Regions from separate parts of the Blautia sp. HCP3S3_D9 genome, predicted to be linked through region 3. Evidence: predicted binding sites of a transcription regulator. Region 3 holds the regulator's gene; each other region holds the start of a gene.

Region 1 (7,858 bases), on a different contig from region 3:
CTCAGTTACCGAGTAATTCACGTGTATAAAGAGGTGCTTTTTTATGAAAAGTTTACAAGTAAGTATTAATTGGTATGTGTTACGTCGGTATTTATAGTATCGGCGTCTGTTTTTGTTCTTAAAACTGTCGCCGGGACAGCGACCATATAAAGACATTTGCTGATTATACTCATATTGTAACAAAGAAAGAGAGTTACCGGAGTGATTCGGGGATTGGAGGCATATATGTACGGAGCAATTTTGGGAGATATTATAGGAAGTCCATTTGAGTTTGACAGAGGAGATAAAACAAAGGAATTTGATTTGTTTAGCAAAGGCTGTGGATTTACAGATGATTCTGTTATGACAATAGCAATAGGAGAAGCATTGTTGGAAGTTGGAACGGAAGCTACAGTAAAGGAAATCGAAGTGGCGGTAGCAGCTAACATGCAGGATTGGGGAAGACGGTATCCACATGCTGGTTACGGTGGAAGATTCAGGTGCTGGCTTAGTGAAAGAAATCCTAAGCCATACGGAAGTTATGGTAATGGTTCAGCCATGAGAGTATCAGCAGCAGGATGGCTTTATAATTCCATTGAAAAAACCAGAGAGGTGGCAAGAGCGACTGCGAATGTGACACATAATCATCCGGAAGGAATTAAGGGTGCGGAAGCAACAGCCAGTGCAATATACATGGCCAGAAACGGTTCTTCAAAAGAAGAAATTAAAGAGTATATTGAAAGAGAATTTCGTTATGATCTGGATAGAAGTTTAGATATAATCAGGCCGGGGTATCATATGGATGAGACATGTCAGAAAACTGTGCCAGAAGCAATTATTGCCTTTTTGGAATCCAGAGATTTTGAGGATGCCATACGAAATGCGGTATCGCTTGGCGGAGATACTGACACATTAGGAGCAATTACCGGAAGTATAGCAGAAGCATTTTATGGAATTCCAGCAGTGTTGATTGCAGAGTGTAGAAGTCGGATTGACGAGGGCTTGATGACAGAGGTTCTTGAGGAGTTTGACCGTGTTCTTGGCAGGAATGGAAATGCTGGTTCAGATGACAAAAAAGATGATTGAGTTTTTGATCAGCGGATACGAATATTATGAGAATGAAAGGAAGAGAGTAGATAGATAAAAGATACAAAATAGACAGAAGGTGGAAGTGTGGTATTTAAAACAACAGGAAATAAATCAAATCCAGTCATCTTGTTTTTCCATACAATGGGAGTAATTGGGGAAAGCCGTATGTCGGACGGGATATAGATAATCAGTTAAATCTCCACACAAAGCAATAAAGGATATGATTTAAAGGGGATGCCGGTTAATACCACATTTCGGCATCCCCAGTAGTGATTGAAAGGATCCCGGCAAGAAGTAAATCAGCATAAACTAATTATCCATTTACGCCTTTTAAAGACAATAAACGATACAGCAAGCCTGAATAATTCCTCCGTGGTAAGCAATGTATACACACCAACAATTCCCCACTTGAATACATATGCTGCAAGCAGACACAGTGGAATTCCGATACACCATGTGCCAATAATATCAATGATCATAATGATTTTGGTGTTACCGCCACTTCTTATAATGCCTCCGCCAAGTATCATATTTTCCACCTTGACCGGAGCGTACAAGGCAAATACAATAAGCAGTGTTTTTCCAAGATCTTTTACACTGTCATCAACACGATATAATCCGGTATATACTCCAGCCAAAAGAATGAGTAAAGCCGATACCGTTACCGCACCAAATAAGCCTGCATACATAATCTTCTTTGATTCTGTGTAAGCCTCGTCATATTCTTTCCTGCCAAGCCTCTTGCCGACTATCACACCGGCAGCCGCAGACAATCCACTAAGTGCTCCTACCATAAGCCCTTGTATCGGACCGGTAAGTGTATAGGCTGCAAGGCTTGATGTGCCAAGATGTCCATAAACAGCAGACTCCACATTTTGCCCGAGACTCCATAAAAATTCACTGATTAGAATCGGCATAATCATTATCAGATAATCCCTGATCGTGATTTTTTTAAAATGTAGAGACAATACCGGTTTATCTCCATCTTTTCTGATACATAAGACAAATCCGACAAGAATAAATATCAGGTTAAACAATTGAGAAATAAGTGTGGCAATGGCAGCACCCTTTATTCCCATACATGAAAATCCAAGTTTTCCAAATATCAGCAGATAGTTCAGTCCTGTGTTTACAATAACTGCTCCAAAACTTGCCAGAAATGGTATCGTTGCATACTCCTTACAGCGCAGCCATGAGGATAAAATATTGCTGACAGCCATTGGAATATAAGAAAACGCTATAATTCTAAAATAAACCGCACCAGTATTTATAATACTCATATCCTTCGTATATAATCCAAGAATCTGCGATGGAAAAACTCCTGCTGCAAGCAGGAACAATGCTGATATCATAATTCCGCAGATGAGGCTCACATCAAAACTACACCATGCCTCTTTTGTTTCCTGGGCACCAATAAACTGTGCAATTAATATCCCGGCAACCGTGCTTACCGCACCAATCACCACTGAAAAAATCAGTGAAAAATTACCGCATAATCCAACTGCCGATATATTTGTCTCCCCTAACTGTCCAATCATGATCTGGTCAACAATTGAAAATGATGCCTGCAGCATACTTTGCAATGTGACAGGAATTGCTATTTTACACAACGATTTCATAAACTTTGACATTATAATTTCCTCGTACTTTCCCTTTTTACTAAATCAACCGGTAACACGATTTCTGTCTTATATTCTGCTCCATCGCGCATTGCCTCCAGACATTCAATTGCCGCTTTCGCCCTTAAGTTTGCTTCCTGATGAATCGTTGTGAGGGAAGGATTGCTTTCCCTGCTTGCCATGTTATCATCAAAGCCGATGATCTGGATATCCTCTGGAATCCGAATGTTCTTTCCTTGTAAAAACCTCATAAATTCAAGTGCATAAAAATCGGACACTGCAAAAACAGCGGTAACATTATTTTTTAACAGCTGGATATATTTATCCTCATAAAAGCACATTCTTTCCTTTTCTGTTTTTGGTATCTCCCATCTATAGGTTTCTCCTGGTTCAAAGGCTTTGCGAAACCCTTCGATGCGTTCTTTATCCATGCAGATGAAATTATCTGCTATGCATAATGCTTTTTTATGTCCAAGTTCTTTTAAATATTTCCCGGCCTGATAGCCACCGTCATAATGATCGATGACCAGATTTACTACCTTTGAGCATTTTTCAAAATAGCCATCATACACTACAAACGAAATCCTCATCTGATTTCTGAGGCTTTCATAATCAGCTTCACAAAATCCAATCAGAATCAGTCCATCCATATTCCACATGGATGCAAATACCGGAATCTCTCTGATATCAGATGTCGTTTTTATCATCAGAAAATAACCTTTTTCATTAACCTCATGGGAAAGAGCATTCAGCGATGACATCACAAATCCATCTTCTAAAACCCGGCCCTCATACTTTTCATGGTCATTCACCACCACTCCGATGATTCTTGAATTATTTCTCGCAAGCAAAATACCAGCCATATTCGGGATATATCCCGACCTTTCAAGTTCCTGCTGGACGCGTTTTACCGTCTCATCTGAAATTTTTTCTGTTTTGCCGTGAATCACATTTGAGATAGTAGCAGTACTAAGACCTAACGCATCTGCAACATCTACGATTCTAATTCTGTTCTGTGTCATTTCCATTCCTTCTTCTGCGATATTATGATTATATGCTACATTATAAATGTGGAATTTACAAAGGTTAATCGCATAACCCATTACAAAATTTGTATTCGATTTTTGTGATATTTTACTATTACCTGGGTTAATCATTAATGACATTCTTATAAAATAGAAAAAATAGACGCTCTTGCAAGTAAACTTGCAGGGCATTTATTTTCACCATTTTGCATGGCTCGTAGCGGTCACAAATTCTTCACAAAATAATTAGCACTCACCTCTTGACAGTGCTAACAACGTGTGTTATATTACATGCAGAACAAAGAAAACAACATATTTCTCCTTCGGGAGAGATATTTCTCATATAAGAGGAGGGTTAGCCTATGAATATCAGTAAATTTACACAGAAATCCGTACAGGCTGTCCAGGATCTGGAGAAGGTTGCTTATCAGTTTGGCAACCAGGAGATTGAAGAGGAGCATCTTTTATATGCTCTGCTGGAACAGGAAGACAGCCTGATTCTTAAACTGATCGAGAAGATGGAGATAGATAAGGATTATTTCAGAAATTCTCTGAATCAGGCACTGGATGCCAGGGTTAAGGTATCTGGCGGTGAGCTTCGTTTCGGACAGTATCTGAACAAGGCTCTGGTCAGTGCAGAGGATGAAGCCAAGGCAATGGGTGATGAATATGTCTCTGTAGAGCATTTATTCCTTGCTTTGTTGAGATATCCAAGTCCAAGCATGAAGAAACTGTTTCAGGAATTTGGCATTACTAAGGAGCGTTTCCTGCAGGCACTTTCTACAGTACGAGGCAATCAGCGTGTAGTCAGTGACAATCCGGAAGCTACTTATGATACTTTGAATAAATATGGCGAGGATTTAGTCGAAAAGGCACGTAACCAGAAGCTGGATCCTGTGATCGGACGTGATGAGGAAATCCGTAATATCATCAGAATCCTTTCACGTAAGACCAAGAACAATCCGGTGCTTATCGGTGAGCCTGGTGTAGGTAAGACTGCAGCAATCGAGGGCCTTGCACAGCGAATCGTGGCAGAGGATGTGCCGGAAGGTCTGAAGGATAAGAAGATTTTTGCCCTGGACATGGGCGCTCTGGTAGCAGGTGCCAAATACAGAGGTGAGTTTGAGGAACGTCTGAAAGCAGTCCTTGAAGAAGTAAAGAAGAGTGAAGGAAACATCATTCTTTTCATTGATGAGTTACATCTGATCGTTGGTGCAGGTAAGACAGATGGAGCTATGGATGCCAGCAATATGCTGAAGCCTATGCTTGCCAGAGGTGAGCTTCACTGTATTGGTGCCACAACTCTGGATGAGTACCGTCAGTATATTGAGAAAGATGCAGCTCTGGAACGTCGTCTCCAGCCGGTTATGGTGGATGAGCCCACAGTGGAGGATACCATTTCCATCCTTCGTGGTCTGAAGGAGAGATATGAGGTCTTCCATGGTGTTAAGATCACAGACAGTGCGCTGGTTGCAGCAGCTACACTTTCCCACAGATATATCACAGACCGTTTTCTTCCTGATAAGGCCATTGACCTGGTGGATGAGGCCTGTGCCCTGATCAAGACAGAGCTGGATTCCATGCCTTCAGAGCTGGATGAACAGCGCCGTAAGATCATGCAACTGGAGATTGAGGAATCTGCACTGAAGAAAGAGACAGATAACCTGAGTAAGGAACGTCTGGAAACACTTCAGAAAGAGCTGGCAGAGCTTCGTGATACCTTTAATACACAGAAAGCACAGTGGGATAATGAGAAGCATTCTGTAGAGAAATTGCAGAAGCTTCGTGAGCAGATCGAGGATGTGAATAAGCAGATCCAGAAAGCAAAACAGAACTATGATCTGGAGAAGGCTGCACAGTTACAGTACGGTGAGCTTCCGAAATTACAGCAGCAGCTGGAAATCGAAGAGAAGAGTGTGAAGGAAAGTGACAGAAGTCTGGTACATGAGGCAGTTACTGATGATGAGATCGCAAGGATCATTTCCAGATGGACCGGTATTCCTGTGACAAGACTGACAGAAGGCGAGAGAGCGAAACTCCTTACTCTGGAAGATCAGCTCCACAAGAGAGTTGTAGGCCAGGATGAAGGTGTGAAGAGGGTTACAGATGCAATTCTTCGTTCCAAAGCCGGTATCAAGGATCCGACCAAACCAATCGGTTCCTTCCTGTTCCTTGGTCCTACAGGTGTAGGTAAGACAGAGCTTGCCAAGACTCTGGCAGAGAATCTGTTTGATGATGAACAGAATATGGTCAGAATTGATATGAGTGAATACATGGAGAAGTATTCTGTATCCAGACTGATCGGAGCGCCTCCGGGATATGTAGGATATGAGGAGGGCGGCCAGCTTACTGAGGCAGTCCGCCGTAAACCATACAGTGTCGTACTTTTCGATGAGATTGAGAAAGCACATCCGGATGTGTTTAACGTACTGTTGCAGGTACTGGATGATGGTCGTATCACAGATTCTCAGGGACGTACAGTTGACTTTAAGAATACAATTCTTATCATGACTTCCAACATCGGTTCTCCGTATCTGCTGGATGGTATTGATGAGAATGGGGAGATCAAACCTGAGGCTCAAAGCCAGGTTATGGATGATCTGAGAGGCCATTTCCGTCCGGAATTCCTGAACCGTCTGGATGAAATAATTATGTTTAAGCCCTTGACAAAATCCAATATTGGTAAGATAGTAGACTTGATGGTCGGCGAGCTTGACAAACGTCTTGCAGACCAGGAGCTTTCCCTGGAACTGACAGATGCAGCCAAGGATCAGGTTATAGAGAATGGCTATGACCCGGTATACGGTGCACGTCCGCTGAAACGTTATCTGCAGAAATATGTAGAGACTCTTGCGGCGAGAAAGATTTTGTCCGGAGATGTTCACGCAGGTGATACTCTGGTACTGGATGTTCAGAATGGGGAATTCATTGTTACGGTAAAGGACGGAAACTAAATGATACCCAAAGATCCAATGATTCTGCTGAGTTATGTGAATACTCAGCTCAGGGATTATTATGATTCCCTGGAAGCACTCTGCACATGCAGAGGATTGAAGAAAGACGAACTGGTGGCGAAGATGCATTCCATTGACTATGAGTATGATGAGGCAACCAATCAGTTCATATAGGAAATATGCGAAATGCTCTCTGACAGCGGGAATTGCTGTTGGGGAGCATTTTTCTGTATAAAATCAAGTACCTTCTGTAAGCACCGGAAAGACAAGTGTGTTTTGAAATCAGTACAATTTGCAAAAATATATAAGATAAGACCAAAAAGTATTAGCAAAAAAGATTAAATCGTTAAGAATAAAACAAAAGAAAGTATAAAATATGTGAAAAATATCTAAAAAAGTACAAAATAAAGCATAAATATTCATTATCCATACAATTGATTTTTGGATGCTGTATGTTATAATTGCATCTGTAAAAAAACAAGCGCATATTAAATAGGAAGAAACACGTATATGAAAAAAATCTCCTGAATGATAATCGCGCTGTACGAAAATACAATATGGAGGTGGCAGTTTTGAAAAAGTTGGTGACCGTACTGGGTGCTTTTTTGGCAGTTCTTCTGGCTTGTCCGTTGAGTGTACTTGCGGCAGAAGGCAGTAAAGCACCATCTACAGTACCTGTATGGCTTTGCATTCCCTTTGCAGGGCTTTTGTTATGTATTGCAGTGATGCCTCTGGTAAAAGCGGAGTGGTGGGAGTCTCATCAGCCACTGGTTGTTGCCTTATGGATCATTCTGATGGTCGTTCCATTTGCTTTCGTTTATGGAGCCGGAAAGACTGCAGAGACAGTTCTGGACTGTATTGTGAATGATTATCTTACATTCATCATTCTGTTATTCGGCCTGTTCTGCGTATCAGGTAATATTACCATGGAGGGTGATTTCGCAGGTTCCCCCCGTGTTAATGTGGGTCTGCTTGCGCTGGGAACTCTTCTGGCAAGCTGTATCGGTACCACCGGTGCCAGTATGCTGATGGTACGTCCGGTAATTAAAATGAATTCATGGAGAAAGAGAAAAGGACATATTATGATTTTCTTTATCTTCATGGTTTCCAATATGGGTGGATGTCTTACACCAATTGGAGATCCGCCACTGTTAATGGGATTTATGCGAGGTGTTCCTTTCTTCTGGAGTCT
Region 2 (6,119 bases), on a different contig from region 3:
GTACTCATCGACCAGCTCCGCTTTCGTCAGGAAGAAAAGGATCAGCTTCAGCGTTTCCTCGTTGTTCCGCAGGCTATAGCGCTTGTCCTCTGCTGCCCTGCAAAGGCTCCCTAGGTCGTTGCAGCTGAGGGTCATGTCCTGCTTGAAGGCGATACTACCATCTTAACATCAATACACCACTCATAGGGTCTGCCCTTGCGGGCGGTCGCCTTCGACCGTTGCCAAGTAATATGTTTCTGCTTCTTTTAAGAACTTAACGATTTCTTCCATTTTTGTTGTATTCCTTTCATCTATCCAAATTCACTTTGCATATTTGATTCCCATTTCGCTAACATTAACAAGCCAGTTGATCTTATGTTCATTCTGGCAAGTATAACCCATGTTAAGCAGGGCATCCTTCACCTTATTCTCACCTTTAAATGGTCAGACCCAAAAATCTTTCTTAATTCCTTTTCAGCCTTCTTCAAAGCTGTCAGGACTTTTTCTATATCTTTCTGACGGGTGTTCAAATAAACACCCCTATGAAGTCTGCTGCTCTTTAATTTTATGTATATGCTGACGCATTATTTTATTATTACACCATCTGAAATCTTGGTTAGAAAGCTCTCTAACTGAGTCTTTTTTCTTCCATAACACTCATATATGCTGGTCTGATGATTTTATCCGTGCAAATCATCTCTTCTATTCTGTGTGCACTCCAACCTACGATTCTAGCTACTGCAAACATGGCTGTATAAAGTTCTACCGGTATACCCAGCATATCGTAGACAAATCCACTGTAAAAATCTACATTGGGACTGACACCTTTATAGATATGTCTTTTATCTGCTATGATCTTTGGAGCAAGCATCTCTATGTTTTCATACAATTCAAGATCTTTTTGCCTTTTCTTTTCCTCTGCCAGTTGTTTTACATAATCTTTAAATACTCTCTCCCTCGGATCAGAAATAGAATATACTGCATGTCCCATTCCATAGATTAAGCCCTTTTGGTCAAATGCATCTTTATCAACAATCCTTCTTAAGTATGCTTCTATCTCATCCTTATCTGAATAATCCTTTATATGCACCCTAATATCATCCATCATTTCCATTACCTTAATGTTGGCGCCTCCGTGTTTTGGTCCTTTTAGCGAACACATTGCTGCTGCCATCGTAGAATAAGTGTCAGACCCGGATGACGTAACGACTCTTGTGGTAAATGTAGAATTATTACCTCCTCCATGTTCCATATGCAAAATGAGTGCCGTATCTAAAACCTTTGCCTCTGTAAGGGTATATTTCCTGTCTGGTCGCAGAAGCATCAATAGATTTTCCGCGGTGGAAAGCTGTTTATCGGGATGATGAATATACATACTCTCATTTTTTTCATAATGATTGTAAGCATTATATCCATATACTGCCAACAATGGGAGCTCACTGATGAGCTGGATGCACTGACGCAGCGAATTGCTGACACCTGGTTCTTTTACCTTTTTATCATAAGATGCCAGGGTAAGAATACTTCGGGTCATGGAATTCATGACATCCTCCGAAGGTGCTTTCATAATGACATCCCTTGTAAAATTGGTTGGCAATGTCCTACACTCTCCAATAATTCTATCGAAGTCTTCCTTCTCTCTTTCATCAGGCAGTTTTCCCATCAAAAGAAGATATGCTATTTTTTCAAATCCAAACTCATTTTGTCCTAAACAATGAATCAAATCTTCCACTCGATAGCCCCGGTACCACAATTCCCCATCGCAGGGAATCTTCTGATTATCAACAATTTTTGAAGACACTATTTTTGATATGTTGGTAAGTCCTGTAAGGACACCTTTCCCATTTTCATCTCTAAGCCCTTTGTTTACGCCATATTCTTCAAATAACCGCGGAGCAATGTTATCATTTTTCAGACAAACTGCTTCCAATTCTTCAAAATAATCATTCATCTGCTCCGTTGTCATCTCTATTCACCTCCAGATTCTCCACCTCACTGCTCATAATAGTTTCCAACTGCTTCATAAGCTGTAGTAACTGAATCAAATTATCCTTTCCAAACTTTTCGAACACCTTCCCGTAATACTTCTTAAGTGTTTCTTCCTGCGCCCTTAACAGGCTTCGTCCGCTTTCAGTAATTGTAACATAGGTGCCCTCACTGCCGTTACCGTCATGAGACCATAATACATATCCTACGTCTCGTAGCTTTTCTACCATTTTAGAAATCTGTCGCATCGTCATCTGAAGCTTGTCCGCTAAATCCTTCAGAAAGACTCGTCCTGAATAAATGTCGGATGTCTCCTCCATTGCAATATATTGTAATGCAATGTATTCTGGGATACTCATTTTCATAAAGACATCTTTTCTATGCTCCCGGTTAAACAAGTGCCTTTGGTATATCAATTCGTTGGACAGCTTTATAATATCTGTATTTCCTATAGTTTCTGCCATATTACTCCTCCTTTATTTAAAATAAGGGAAGCAACAGACTGTCACTTCCCTTCGTAAAAGAGAATGGATTATTTTAATAGCCCATTTCCGGTTGTGCCGGCATTGCAGGTGCTGTTTCCTTAATATTTGCCACAGCAGCCTCCGTTGTTAATAAGGTTGATGACACACTAATCGCATTGGAAAGTGCACTTCTTGTAACCTTGACAGGATCAATAATTCCTGCATCGACCATATTGACGTACTGTTCAGAAATTGCATCAAAGCCTATGCCCTCATCTGACTCCTTTACCTTATTGATGATGACAGCACCCTCTAGGCCTGCATTTTCAGCAATGGCACGAAGCGGAGCCTCCAATGCCTTGGCTACAATCTCTGCTCCTGTTCTCTCATCACCCTCCATGCTTGATATCATGTCATATACTGCCTTTTGTGCGTGAACATAAGCAGATCCGCCGCCACTGATGATTCCCTCTGACACAGCAGCCCTAGTGGCATTTAATGCATCCTCCATACGATACTTAGCTTCCTTCATCTCTGTTTCAGTTGCAGCTCCAATCTTAATAACTGCAACACCACCGCCGAGCTTAGCCACCCGGTCTACCAGCTTATCCCTGTCGTACTCAGAAGCATCTGCAGCCTGTCTCTTAATCATTGCGATTCTTTCTTCAATGTCCTGTTTCTTGCCCTCGCCATCCACGATGGTTGTATGTTCCTTTGTTACTTTAACTGATTTAGTCTGTCCAAGCATATCAACTGTGATATCCTTTAATTGCATGCCAAGGTCATCGAGTACTGCCTGTCCACCTGTCAGAATTGCAATATCCTTTAACATCTCCTTACGACCATCACCATACCCCGGTGCCTTTACAGCTACGACCTTGAGTGTGCCTCTCAACCTGTTTACGATTAGTGTTGTAAGTGCTTCACCCTCTACGTCATCTGCAATAATCAGCATTTCTCTTCCCTGCTGCATTACCTGCTCCAATATAGGAAGAATATCCTTTATATTAGATATCTTTTTGTCCGTAATCAAAATGTATGGATGATTCATATTAGCTATCATCTTTTCTTTATCATCACACATGTAAGCAGATAAATAACCGTTGTCAAACTGCATTCCCTCTACAACCTCTATCTCTGTCTGCATCGTCTTTGATTCTTCTATTGTGATGACGCCATTCTCTCCAACCTTTTCCATTGCATCGGCAATCATTGTTCCGACTTCATCATTACCTGCAGATATTGCAGCAACCTTTGCAATGTGATCTTTTCCGGTTACAGGCTTGCTCATTTTAACCAGTGCTTCAATAGTTGTATCTGCTGCTTTCTTCATTCCTTTTCGCAAAATAATTGGATTTGCACCTGCTGCTATATTTTTCATACCCTCGCCTACTAGAGCCTGTGCCAAAACAGTTGCCGTTGTCGTGCCGTCTCCTGCAATGTCATTCGTTTTGGTTGCGACCTCTTTCACAAGTTGTGCACCCATATTCTCATAAGGATCTTCCAGTTCAATCTCCTTTGCAATCGTAACACCATCGTTCGTAATCAAAGGAGTTCCGTAAGATTTATCCAATACAACGTTACGTCCCTTAGGTCCGATTGTCACCTTTACTGTATCTGCCAGCTTATCAACGCCTGCTTCCATCTTTTTTCTTGCATCGATATCAAACAAAATTTCCTTTGCCATGTTAATTCCTTCTTTCTACATATAAAATAACTGTATTTTTATTTTACTACTCCACAATTGCAATAATATCGGACTGATTTACGATGATATATTCCTCATCCTCCAACTTAACATCTGTACCGGAATACTGAGAATAAATCACACGGTCGCCTTCTTTTACCTGCATTTCTGTTTTCTTTCCATTCTTTTCACTTCCAGGTCCTACTGCAATGACAACAGCTGTCTGTGGCTTTTCTTTTGCACTATCCGGTAATATAATTCCGGACTGGGTTTTTTCTTCTGCTTCCTGCTGTTTTAAAACAACACGCTCTCCTAATGGTTTTAACTGCATAATCATTACCTCTTTTCTTTATTGTTAGCACTCTCTTGTATTGAGTGCTACTTATTTTGTAAAAAATATATGCTTCATATGAAGCATATATAAACAGTTTGTTTCCAAACTGTTTGTTTAAAAAGGATTATAGCACATAAAAAACCTATGTCAACCTATTTTTTCAAAAGAAATAAAAAAATTGCACACCGATTACTCGGTGTAACAATTCCTAGTCATTCTCCAAGAATCTGTCTATATTATGACTAATCTGCTCAGACACCCGGTTAAATACCGCCAAAGAACTTTCATCAATTCCTTCCACCACCTTGGCGGTTAACTCTGCCCAGAGAATCTCCATTTCCTGACAAAGATGTTCCGACGCATCAGTCAGCTCATATTTCACATATCTGCGATCTTTATCATCTCTTTTGCATACAATGTATCCTTGTTTAACAAGATTCTCTAAAGTAGTAGACATATGACCTTTATTCATCTGCGTGTACCGACATATATCCGTCAATGTTGTTATATCATCATAATGAGATAGCAAATAAACAACTTCCAGTTCCAATCTGTTTAGGTTTGTCTTATTTTTTACATCAACCATAGCTTTTTCAAGAAGACGATTAAACTTTCCACCTCTCAAATTTTTTTCAATATTCATCAAAATTTCACTCCTATTTTGTTTTTACTCTTTTTACAAAATATCAAATTAATCCATCAAAATTTTTTTCATGGGACATCTTATCGTTTATCATATCATATCGCCTACATTTTTTCCACATAAACCACCCCAGTATTTCACTGCCCGAGTGCCATCAAATCCTATTTCTATACTCTTACTTCAAATCCGTTCTTGAACATGAATCTTATATCGTCCTTGGATTTCACAATCACTTCCTGTACAAGACTGCTCCAAATCCCGGCATCGAACTCGCAGGTTAAGCCGTCCTGCTTCTCCAAAGTTCGAATGAACCCTTTGAACAATTCTCTCTTCGCCTTCTTGCTTTCTATCTGCTCGGCGATGTCATCATACTTAGCTTTTGCCTTTTCATACCTTGCCGTAAGTTCGGCATAGCGTTTTTCATACTCATCTTGATCTAATGCCACCCGGCTGTTCTCCGCAATGGCAATCTGCATCTGCTCCGAGATGATGTTAAGTTCTGCGATGCTATCCTGCAAATCCCTGTCAAGCAAATCCGTCTCACAGACCATTCCCATCATAACTTTGGTGTTGGCAAGACTTCATAGGGTTAGACCCTGGAAGCTGGAAGTACACTCCTCCAATTTTATCCTAGTATCTTGTAGAGTCTGATTCTTGCGGTTTCTTATATATATTTTTCAGATTCTATTACACTTTTTCAATTATGCACTGATGCTTTTTACTTTTCTTGTCATAATTAATTCCTACAAGCAAAATATCACCGGTATAATCTGAAATCGAGGATGGGCATTTTCTGTCTTTAATCTGCTGTATTGCCGTTTGCACTTTCTGGTTCCATTTCAATTCAACAACCAATGCAGGATAAACACTTTTATATTCAGGCTTAGGGATAAAAATAAAATCTGCAAATCCGCGTCCTGTAGGAAATTCACGAACCGGTTTAAAATAATACTGCATGGTTCCCAGATAGGCAATGGCTAATACGCTGTTTAATGAATTTTCATCATGATACCTGATGACAGAAGC
Region 3 (7,858 bases):
GGAGGTACATTTGTCCTTAATAATCTTACCTGTTCCGTGACAGTCCGGACAAGTCTGTACATTACGCACCATTCCAAACATGGACTGCTGTGTATATACGACCTGACCTTCACCGTTACATTTCGGACAGGTTGTCGGGGAAGTACCTGGTTTCGCACCTGTTCCGTGGCAGGTGGTACATTCGTCTTTCAGTACGATCTCCAGTTCCTTTTCACAGCCAAAGACAGCTTCTTCAAAAGTAATATTTACGCGTGCACGAAGGTTTGCTCCCTTCATCGGACCATTATTGGCACGTCTGCTTCTGCCACCGCCCCCAAATAAATCACCGAAAATGTCGCCGAAGATATCACCCATGTCAGCACCATTGAAGTCAAAACCTCCGAAGCCGCCGCCAGCACCGCCACCGCCGTTTTCAAATGCTGCATGACCAAACTGGTCATACTGTCTTCTCTTATCCGGATCACTTAAGATGGTGTAAGCTTCTGTTGCTTCTTTAAATTTCGCCTCAGCCTCTTTATCACCCGGATTTACATCCGGGTGATACTTTTTGGCTAACTTACGATATGCTTTTTTAAGTGTTGCGTCATCGGCGCTTTTGTCCACGCCTAAGACTTCATAATAATCTCTCTTATCAGCCATGATTTATTTATTCCTATGCTCTATATTAAACTTCTTTGTAGTCAGCATCTACAACATCATCATCGTTGCTGCTTCCTGCATTTGTGTTTCCTGCTCCGCCCATGTTGCTCATGTCCGGACCAGCCTGGCCGCCTGCCTGCTGTGTCTGCTCATACATCTTAGCGAACAGTTTCTGAGCACTTTCCATCATCTTCTCCTGAGCAGCTTTAATATCAGCTACCTGAGAGTCTGTCATCTCTTCTGCGTTTGCAGTCTGGGACAGTAAGTCTTTCAGTGCATTCAGGTCTGCTTCTACAGCAGCTTTATCGTTAGCATCGATCTTGTCGCCAGCTTCTTTCAGTGCATTCTCAACCTGGAATACCATGGAATCAGCATTGTTTCTTGTATCGATTGCTTCTTTACGTTTCTTATCCTGTGCTTCGAACTCAGCAGCTTCTTTAACTGCTTTGTCGATATCGGAATCAGACATGTTAGAACCAGCTGTGATTGTGATGTGCTGTTCTTTACCTGTTCCAAGATCCTTAGCGGATACATTCACGATACCGTTTGCGTCGATATCGAATGTAACTTCGATCTGCGGAACACCACGACGTGCTGGTGGGATTCCATCCAGACGGAACTGACCAAGGGATTTGTTGTCTTTCGCGAACTGACGCTCACCCTGTACAACGTTGATATCTACTGCTGTCTGGTTGTCTGCTGCTGTTGAGAAAATCTGGCTCTTTCTTGTAGGAATAGTTGTATTTCTCTCGATCAGTCTTGTTGCGATACCACCCATTGTCTCAATGGACAGTGACAGTGGAGTAACATCCAGAAGAAGGATATCGCCTGCGCCTGCATCACCTGCAAGTTTACCACCCTGGATAGAAGCACCAAGTGCTACACACTCATCCGGGTTCAGGTTCTTGCTTGGCTCTTTGCCTGTTAACTGTCTTACTTTATCCTGTACAGCCGGGATACGTGAAGATCCACCAACCAGAAGTACCTGACCAAGTTCAGATGCTGTGATACCTGCATCGGAAAGTGCGCGACGTACCGGATCAGCTGTCATTTCTACTAAGTCATGTGTTAATTCATCGAATTTAGCTCTTGTAAGGTTCATATCGAAATGTTTCGGACCTTCTGCTGTAGCTGTAATGAATGGCAGGTTGATGTTTGTAGTTGTTGCGGAAGAAAGTTCTTTCTTAGCTTTCTCTGCAGCTTCTTTTAATCTCTGAAGTGCCATCTTATCATTGCTTAAGTCAACACCTTCTGCTTTCTTGAATTCTGAAAGCATATAATCTGTGATCTTCTGGTCGAAGTCATCACCACCAAGACGGTTGTTACCGGCTGTGGAAAGAACCTCAATAACGCCATCACCGATTTCAATGATAGATACATCGAATGTACCACCACCTAAGTCGTATACCATGATCTTCTGTTCTTTTTCATTATCAAGGCCATAAGCAAGAGCTGCTGCTGTAGGCTCGTTAATGATACGTTTTACTTCAAGACCAGCGATCTTACCGGCATCTTTTGTTGCCTGACGCTGAGCATCGTTGAAATATGCAGGAACTGTGATAACTGCTTCTGTAACTTTCTCACCGAGGTATCCTTCTGCATCTTTTTTCAGTTTCTGAAGAATCATAGCGGAAATTTCCTGTGGGGAATATTTCTTGTCGTCGATTGTTACACGGTAGTCAGTACCCATCTCTCTTTTAATGGAAGAGATTGTTCTCTCTGCGTTTGTTACTGCCTGACGTTTTGCAGGTTCACCTACAAGACGTTCTCCTGTTTTTGTGAAAGCGACAACAGATGGTGTTGTTCTTGCGCCTTCTGTATTTGCAATAACTGTTGGCTGTCCACCTTCCATTACGGCTACACAGCTGTTTGTTGTACCTAAGTCAATACCAATAATTTTTCCCATAATCTTGTTCCTCCTGTTTATTTTCAACTAGATTTGATATATTCTATATTTTCATGTAAATTAGTTGGCTACTTTTACCATACTGTGACGGACTACGAAATCCTTGTAAGTGTAGCCCTTCTGGAATTCTTCTACCACAATATTCTCACCGGCTTCTTCGTCCTCCACATGCATTACTGCGTTATGGAAGTTCGGATCAAATTCCTTACCGACTGCCTCGATTGGTTTCACACCCAGCTCATCCAATGTTGTGATCAGCTGTTTGTAGATCATCTTCATGCCATCCGCGAAAGAATCTCCTTCAGGTGCCTGTGCAAGGCCTCTTTCGAAGTTATCCACAACCGGAAGGATTTTCTCAACGATATCCTTGGCTCCGATGATGTACATGCTGGATTTCTCTTTCTCCGTTCTCTTACGGAAGTTATCAAATTCAGCCATGTTTCGTTTCAGTCTGTCTGTCAGATCTTCGATCTGCTGTTCAAATTTATCTTTTTCTTTTTTCTTCTTACCGAAGAAAGAAGTTTTTGATTTGCTGTCTTTCTTGTCATCCTGGGAAGCTTCCTCGTCTCCATCCTCTACCGGGATTTCTTCTGCTTCTTCTTCACCATTCTCTACAACTTCAGGTTCATCCTCAACAGTTTCTTCTGTTACAGGAGTCTCTGTTGTTTCTTCCTCCAAAGCTGTGTTCTTTGTTTCTTCTGACACTCTCTATTACCGCCTTTCTAACTCTCTTTCTTAATCAGTTCGTCCAGCTGGACTTTCAAAGCCTTCAGGCTGTCAACTACATTTGCATAATCCATACGCTTCGGACCGATGATACCAATGGTACCATGCATTCCTTTTCCAAGTTCGTAAGTGGCTGTCACCACACTGCAGTCTTTCATGGTTTGCACCGGCATCTCATCACCAATGTACACCTGAATTCCTGTGTTCTCGGTATCAGACATTCTCTCTTTCACCAGATCTACCAGATCCTGCTTCTCTTCAAATGCTGAGATCAGCTCACTTGCTTTACTTGTATCTGCAAGCTCCGGATATTTGAAAATGTTTGTTGCTCCTGAAGTATATATCTGCATATCGTCTTCGTCTACCTGGATGGTGTCTGCCACTGCATCAAGGACTGTGCCAACCACAGAGCCATGTACACCTGCCTGTTCTTTCAGGCGGGCGATCATTCCCAGGTTGATATCCTGAATGGGCACCCCATTTAAGTTGGTGTTAAGAAGAAGATTTAATTTCAGGATTGTCTGATCGTCCATCTCCTCATCCAGATTGATGATCTGGTTTCGGATGACATTGTTATCACTCACTACTACTGCTACAAGCTGAAGGGGTGTTACGCGGGAAAGCTGGATGAATTTAATCTTGCTTCCGCTGTACTGTGGAACAGAGATCATGGTTGCATAGTTGGTATTGGAGGCCAGTACCTTTGCTACCTGCTTCAGCATTTTATCCAGTTTGTCAGTTTTCTCTATCATGAGATCCTTGATTTCCTGAACCTCTGATTCCTTTTCTTTCATCAGCTCGTCTACGTAGAGGCGATAACCTTTATCAGAAGGAATTCTTCCGGCTGAGGTGTGGGGCTGTACGATATATCCCATATCTGTCAGGTCTGACATCTCATTCCGGATGGTGGCAGAGCTTACATTTAAATCTGCAAACTTGGAAATGGTCCGGGAACCCACCGGTTCGCCTGTTTCCATGTAGGTTTTGATGATGGCTTTTAGTATTTTCTTTTTACGATCATCTAATTCCTGATCCATGAAATTCCACTCCTTTACTGCCTTTGTTTTTTGGTTTGTTAGCACTCATGTTTTAGGAGTGCTAACACCTTATGCTCATAAGATAGCACTCTTGATTTGGTTTGTCAATATTATTTTGTGAATTTTTTGTTATTTTATGAACAATAGGGGGTATTGGAACGTGTTATGAAAAGGGGACGCGGGGAGAAATTATTGATATTGTGTGCGGTTTCGGACGCTAAGAGATACTAAGTCTGCAGAAATCTGCTAAAGGCATGAGCCGGCTTGTCAAACTCGCTCCGTCGCAGACTCCGCTCAGACAGGTGATGCAGCCGGCTCATAACGCAGATTTCTGCAGACTAAGTATCTCTAAGCATCCTGCAAATGCACACAATATCAATAATTTCTCCCCGCTGGCTGTTCAGGACGATTATACAGGCGGGGCTCTCGCCTGGGAGGCGAATCGCCTCTTCTATAGCAATCCTTGTAAATAATGCATTTAAGACAGTTCAGCAAAGTGTGAAAGACAAGGAAGATATCTGACGCAGGATTTCACACTCTGATGGGCTAGATTAAGATACATTATTTTAGAGGATTGCTATAGAATAACTATATCACTTGCTTGTCTTCAAATTCGATTACACAGACGAAAAAGACTCAGTAGAGCACTATTTATCTAAAATATCCAGATTCTTTTTCAGATCGATCATTTTATCACGTAGTTCGGCGGCCTGTTCGAAGTTGAGATCTGCGGCTGCGGCGCGCATTTGTTTTTCTACCTGGGCGATGAGTTTGGTGAGTTCTTTACGGGTCATGGACTCTGGGTCTTTCTGGAGTCGGACTTCGGTTTCGGCTACTGCTTTGGATACGGCGATGAGGTCGCGGACTGCTTTTTTGATAGTAGTCGGAGTGATTCCGTGTTCTTTGTTGTAGGCTTCCTGGATGGTTCGGCGGCGGTTGGTTTCGGTGATGGCTTTGTGCATGGAATCGGTCATGTTGTCTGCGTACATGATTACATGGCCTTCACTGTTTCGGGCAGCTCGTCCGATGGTCTGGATGAGGGAGGTTTCGGAACGGAGGAAACCTTCTTTGTCTGCATCCAGGATTGCTACCAGGGTGATTTCCGGAATGTCCAGGCCTTCTCGAAGGAGGTTGATTCCTACCAGAACATCAAAAACATCCAGACGCATATCCCGAATGATGCGGGCACGCTCTAAGGTATCGATATCGGAATGGAGGTAACGGACTCGGATTCCTACTTCTTTCATATATTCTGTCAGGTCTTCTGCCATTCGTTTGGTGAGAGTGGTGATCAGGATTTTGTGTTTCTTTGACACTTCTTTGTTTACTTCCCCGATCAGGTCGTCAATCTGTCCTTCAATGGGGCGGACTTCTACTTTCGGATCCAGAAGTCCGGTTGGACGAATGATCTGTTCTGCACGGAGGAGTTCATGATCATACTCATATTGTCCCGGAGTGGCGGATACAAACATGACCTGATCCAGTTTGGATTCGAATTCTTCGAAGCTTAAGGGGCGGTTATCTTTGGCTGAAGGAAGCCGGAATCCGTAGTCTACCAGTGTCTGCTTCCTGCTCTGGTCACCGGCGTACATTCCTCCTACCTGAGGTACTGTGATATGAGATTCATCTATAATAAGTAAGAAGTCATCTCCAAAATAGTCCAGCAGTGTGTATGGTGGCTGTCCGGGCTTTAATCCTGACAGATGTCTGGAATAATTTTCGATTCCTGAACAGAATCCGGTTTCTTTCATCATTTCAATGTCGAAATTGGTGCGTTCTGAGATTCGCTGGGCTTCCAGAAGCTTGTCTTCACTTTTGAAATACTCTACACGTTCTTTTAATTCTTCTTCTATTGCTACAGCTGCTCTCTGAATCTGTTCTGCTGGCACTACATAGTGGGATGCAGGGAAGATGCTGATATGAGAACGCTGGCATTTGATTTCTCCTGTCAGTACATCAATTTCTGAAATACGGTCGATCTCATCTCCGAAAAATTCTACTCTCACGGCTGTATCGGAGCTGTTGGCAGGAAAAATTTCCAGGGTATCTCCACGGACACGGAAGGTGCTTCGGTGGAAGTCCATCTCATTTCTGGTGTACTGAATGTCGATCAGTTCCCGGATTACCTCATCCCGGTCTTTGGTCATTCCCGGACGCAGGGAAATCATCATGTCAAAGAATTCCTGAGGGGAACCCAATCCGTAGATACAGGAAACGGAGGAAATGACCACTACGTCTTTCCGCTCTGACATTGCGGCTGTGGCAGAGAGACGGAGTTTGTCAATCTCGTCATTGATGGAGGAATCTTTGGCAATATAGGTGTCTGAAGACGGGACATAAGCCTCCGGCTGATAGTAGTCATAATAGGAGACAAAATATTCCACTGCGTTCTCAGGGAAGAATTCTTTCATCTCACCGTAAAGCTGCGCCGCGAGAGTTTTATTGTGGGCGAGGATGAGGGTTGGTTTGTTTAGCTGGGCGATGACGTTCGCCATGGTAAATGTCTTGCCGGAACCGGTGACACCCAGTAAAGTTTCGAACTGGTTGCCTTCTTTAAAGCCTCTGACCAGACGTTCAATTGCCTGAGGCTGATCGCCAGTTGGCTTGTACTCGGAATGCAATTCAAAATGATCCATAATATTCTCCTGTTTTAATCAAATTTCACTTATCAAAAATTGAAATATGTTTAATATGGTTATATTTTCAGTATATCATCTCATATAAAAAAAGTACAGAGCAAGCGAATACCTGTTCTGCACTTTATATGTTTTCTAGTTACTGTTCACACACCACTATCCCGCGAGGTGTTTTGGCATGAATATGCCAAAATCCCGAGACATACAAGCCAAAATTCCATTGCCGCAGGCAATCTGGAATGAATTTTGGCTACGTTACTGAGAACGGATTCAATATTCCTTTTGTTTTTCAAGCTGCTCCATACAAAACTACCCCTTCTTTATGAATATTGGAATAAAATGGATAGTTCACAATCCACTTATTCAAGCGGATAAGATTATCCGCTTCGCTACCTGCTCAAAACCCCACAAATGGTCTTCTCAACTTTTTCTGCATCAACAGGCTTTGCAATATGTCCGTTCATTCCTTTTGCCAGTGCCTTTTTTCTGTCTTCCTCAAAGGCATTGGCTGTCATGGCTATGATCGGAATAGTGGCTTTACTTTTATCTGACAGTCCTCGGATCATCTCTGTTGCCCTGTAGCCATCCATGTTCGGCATCTGGATATCCATAAGGATCAGGTCATAGGTGCCTGCCGGAGACTGTTCTATCCTTGACACACATTGAACTCCATCCTCAACACGGTCAACCATAAGTCCCATATCCTCCAGAATAAACTCTGCGATTTCCGCATTCAGATCATTATCCTCGGCAAGCAAAATATGTTTTCCGCTGATTCTGTCTGTTTCATCCATATCTGAAGATTTTTCCGTATCCTGTTCATAGTAGCTCTTATCAGCAATCCTGTATTCCAGAGTAACTGTAAATTTGCTTCCTTCTCCCAGCTTACTTTCTACTTCAATGGTTCCGCCCAT

What was found. The regulator HrcA, encoded in region 3, represses chaperone genes, less so after heat shock. The targets are predictions, from matches to a motif close to TGTTAGCACTCNNNNNNNNNGAGTGCTAACA.
Region 1: clpB (ATP-dependent chaperone ClpB) is a predicted target of HrcA. The motif match lies at 3,957-3,987, and genes of this name have one in related genera.
Region 2: groES (co-chaperone GroES) is a predicted target of HrcA. The motif match lies at 4,470-4,500, and genes of this name have one in related genera.

What each region holds. Positions count from the first base shown of each region.
Region 1 covers NZ_JBQHWS010000067.1:89-7,946, forward strand. Annotated here, with positions in the region: gene ACTNES_RS12735 (ADP-ribosylglycohydrolase family protein) at 226-1,065, shown strand; gene ACTNES_RS12740 (MATE family efflux transporter) at 1,368-2,699, opposite strand; gene ACTNES_RS12745 (LacI family DNA-binding transcriptional regulator) at 2,699-3,709, opposite strand; gene clpB (ATP-dependent chaperone ClpB) at 4,075-6,666, shown strand; gene ACTNES_RS12755 (DUF4250 domain-containing protein) at 6,667-6,840, shown strand; gene ACTNES_RS12760 (sodium:proton antiporter) at 7,239-7,858, shown strand, end outside.
Region 2 covers NZ_JBQHWS010000155.1:600-6,718, forward strand. Annotated here, with positions in the region: gene ACTNES_RS18380 (hypothetical protein) at 1-135, opposite strand, end outside; gene ACTNES_RS18385 (citrate/2-methylcitrate synthase) at 608-1,945, opposite strand; gene ACTNES_RS18390 (MarR family winged helix-turn-helix transcriptional regulator) at 1,923-2,429, opposite strand; gene groL (chaperonin GroEL) at 2,503-4,116, opposite strand; gene groES (co-chaperone GroES) at 4,163-4,447, opposite strand; gene ACTNES_RS18405 (MarR family winged helix-turn-helix transcriptional regulator) at 4,659-5,093, opposite strand; gene ACTNES_RS18410 (hypothetical protein) at 5,261-5,644, opposite strand; partial or broken gene ACTNES_RS18415 (PD-(D/E)XK nuclease domain-containing protein) at 5,781-6,119, opposite strand, start outside.
Region 3 covers NZ_JBQHWS010000036.1:22,291-30,148, forward strand. Annotated here, with positions in the region: gene dnaJ (molecular chaperone DnaJ) at 1-639, opposite strand, end outside; gene dnaK (molecular chaperone DnaK) at 665-2,545, opposite strand; gene grpE (nucleotide exchange factor GrpE) at 2,606-3,250, opposite strand; gene hrcA (heat-inducible transcriptional repressor HrcA) at 3,268-4,308, opposite strand; gene uvrB (excinuclease ABC subunit UvrB) at 4,956-6,944, opposite strand; partial or broken gene ACTNES_RS09100 (ATP-binding protein) at 7,334-7,858, opposite strand, start outside.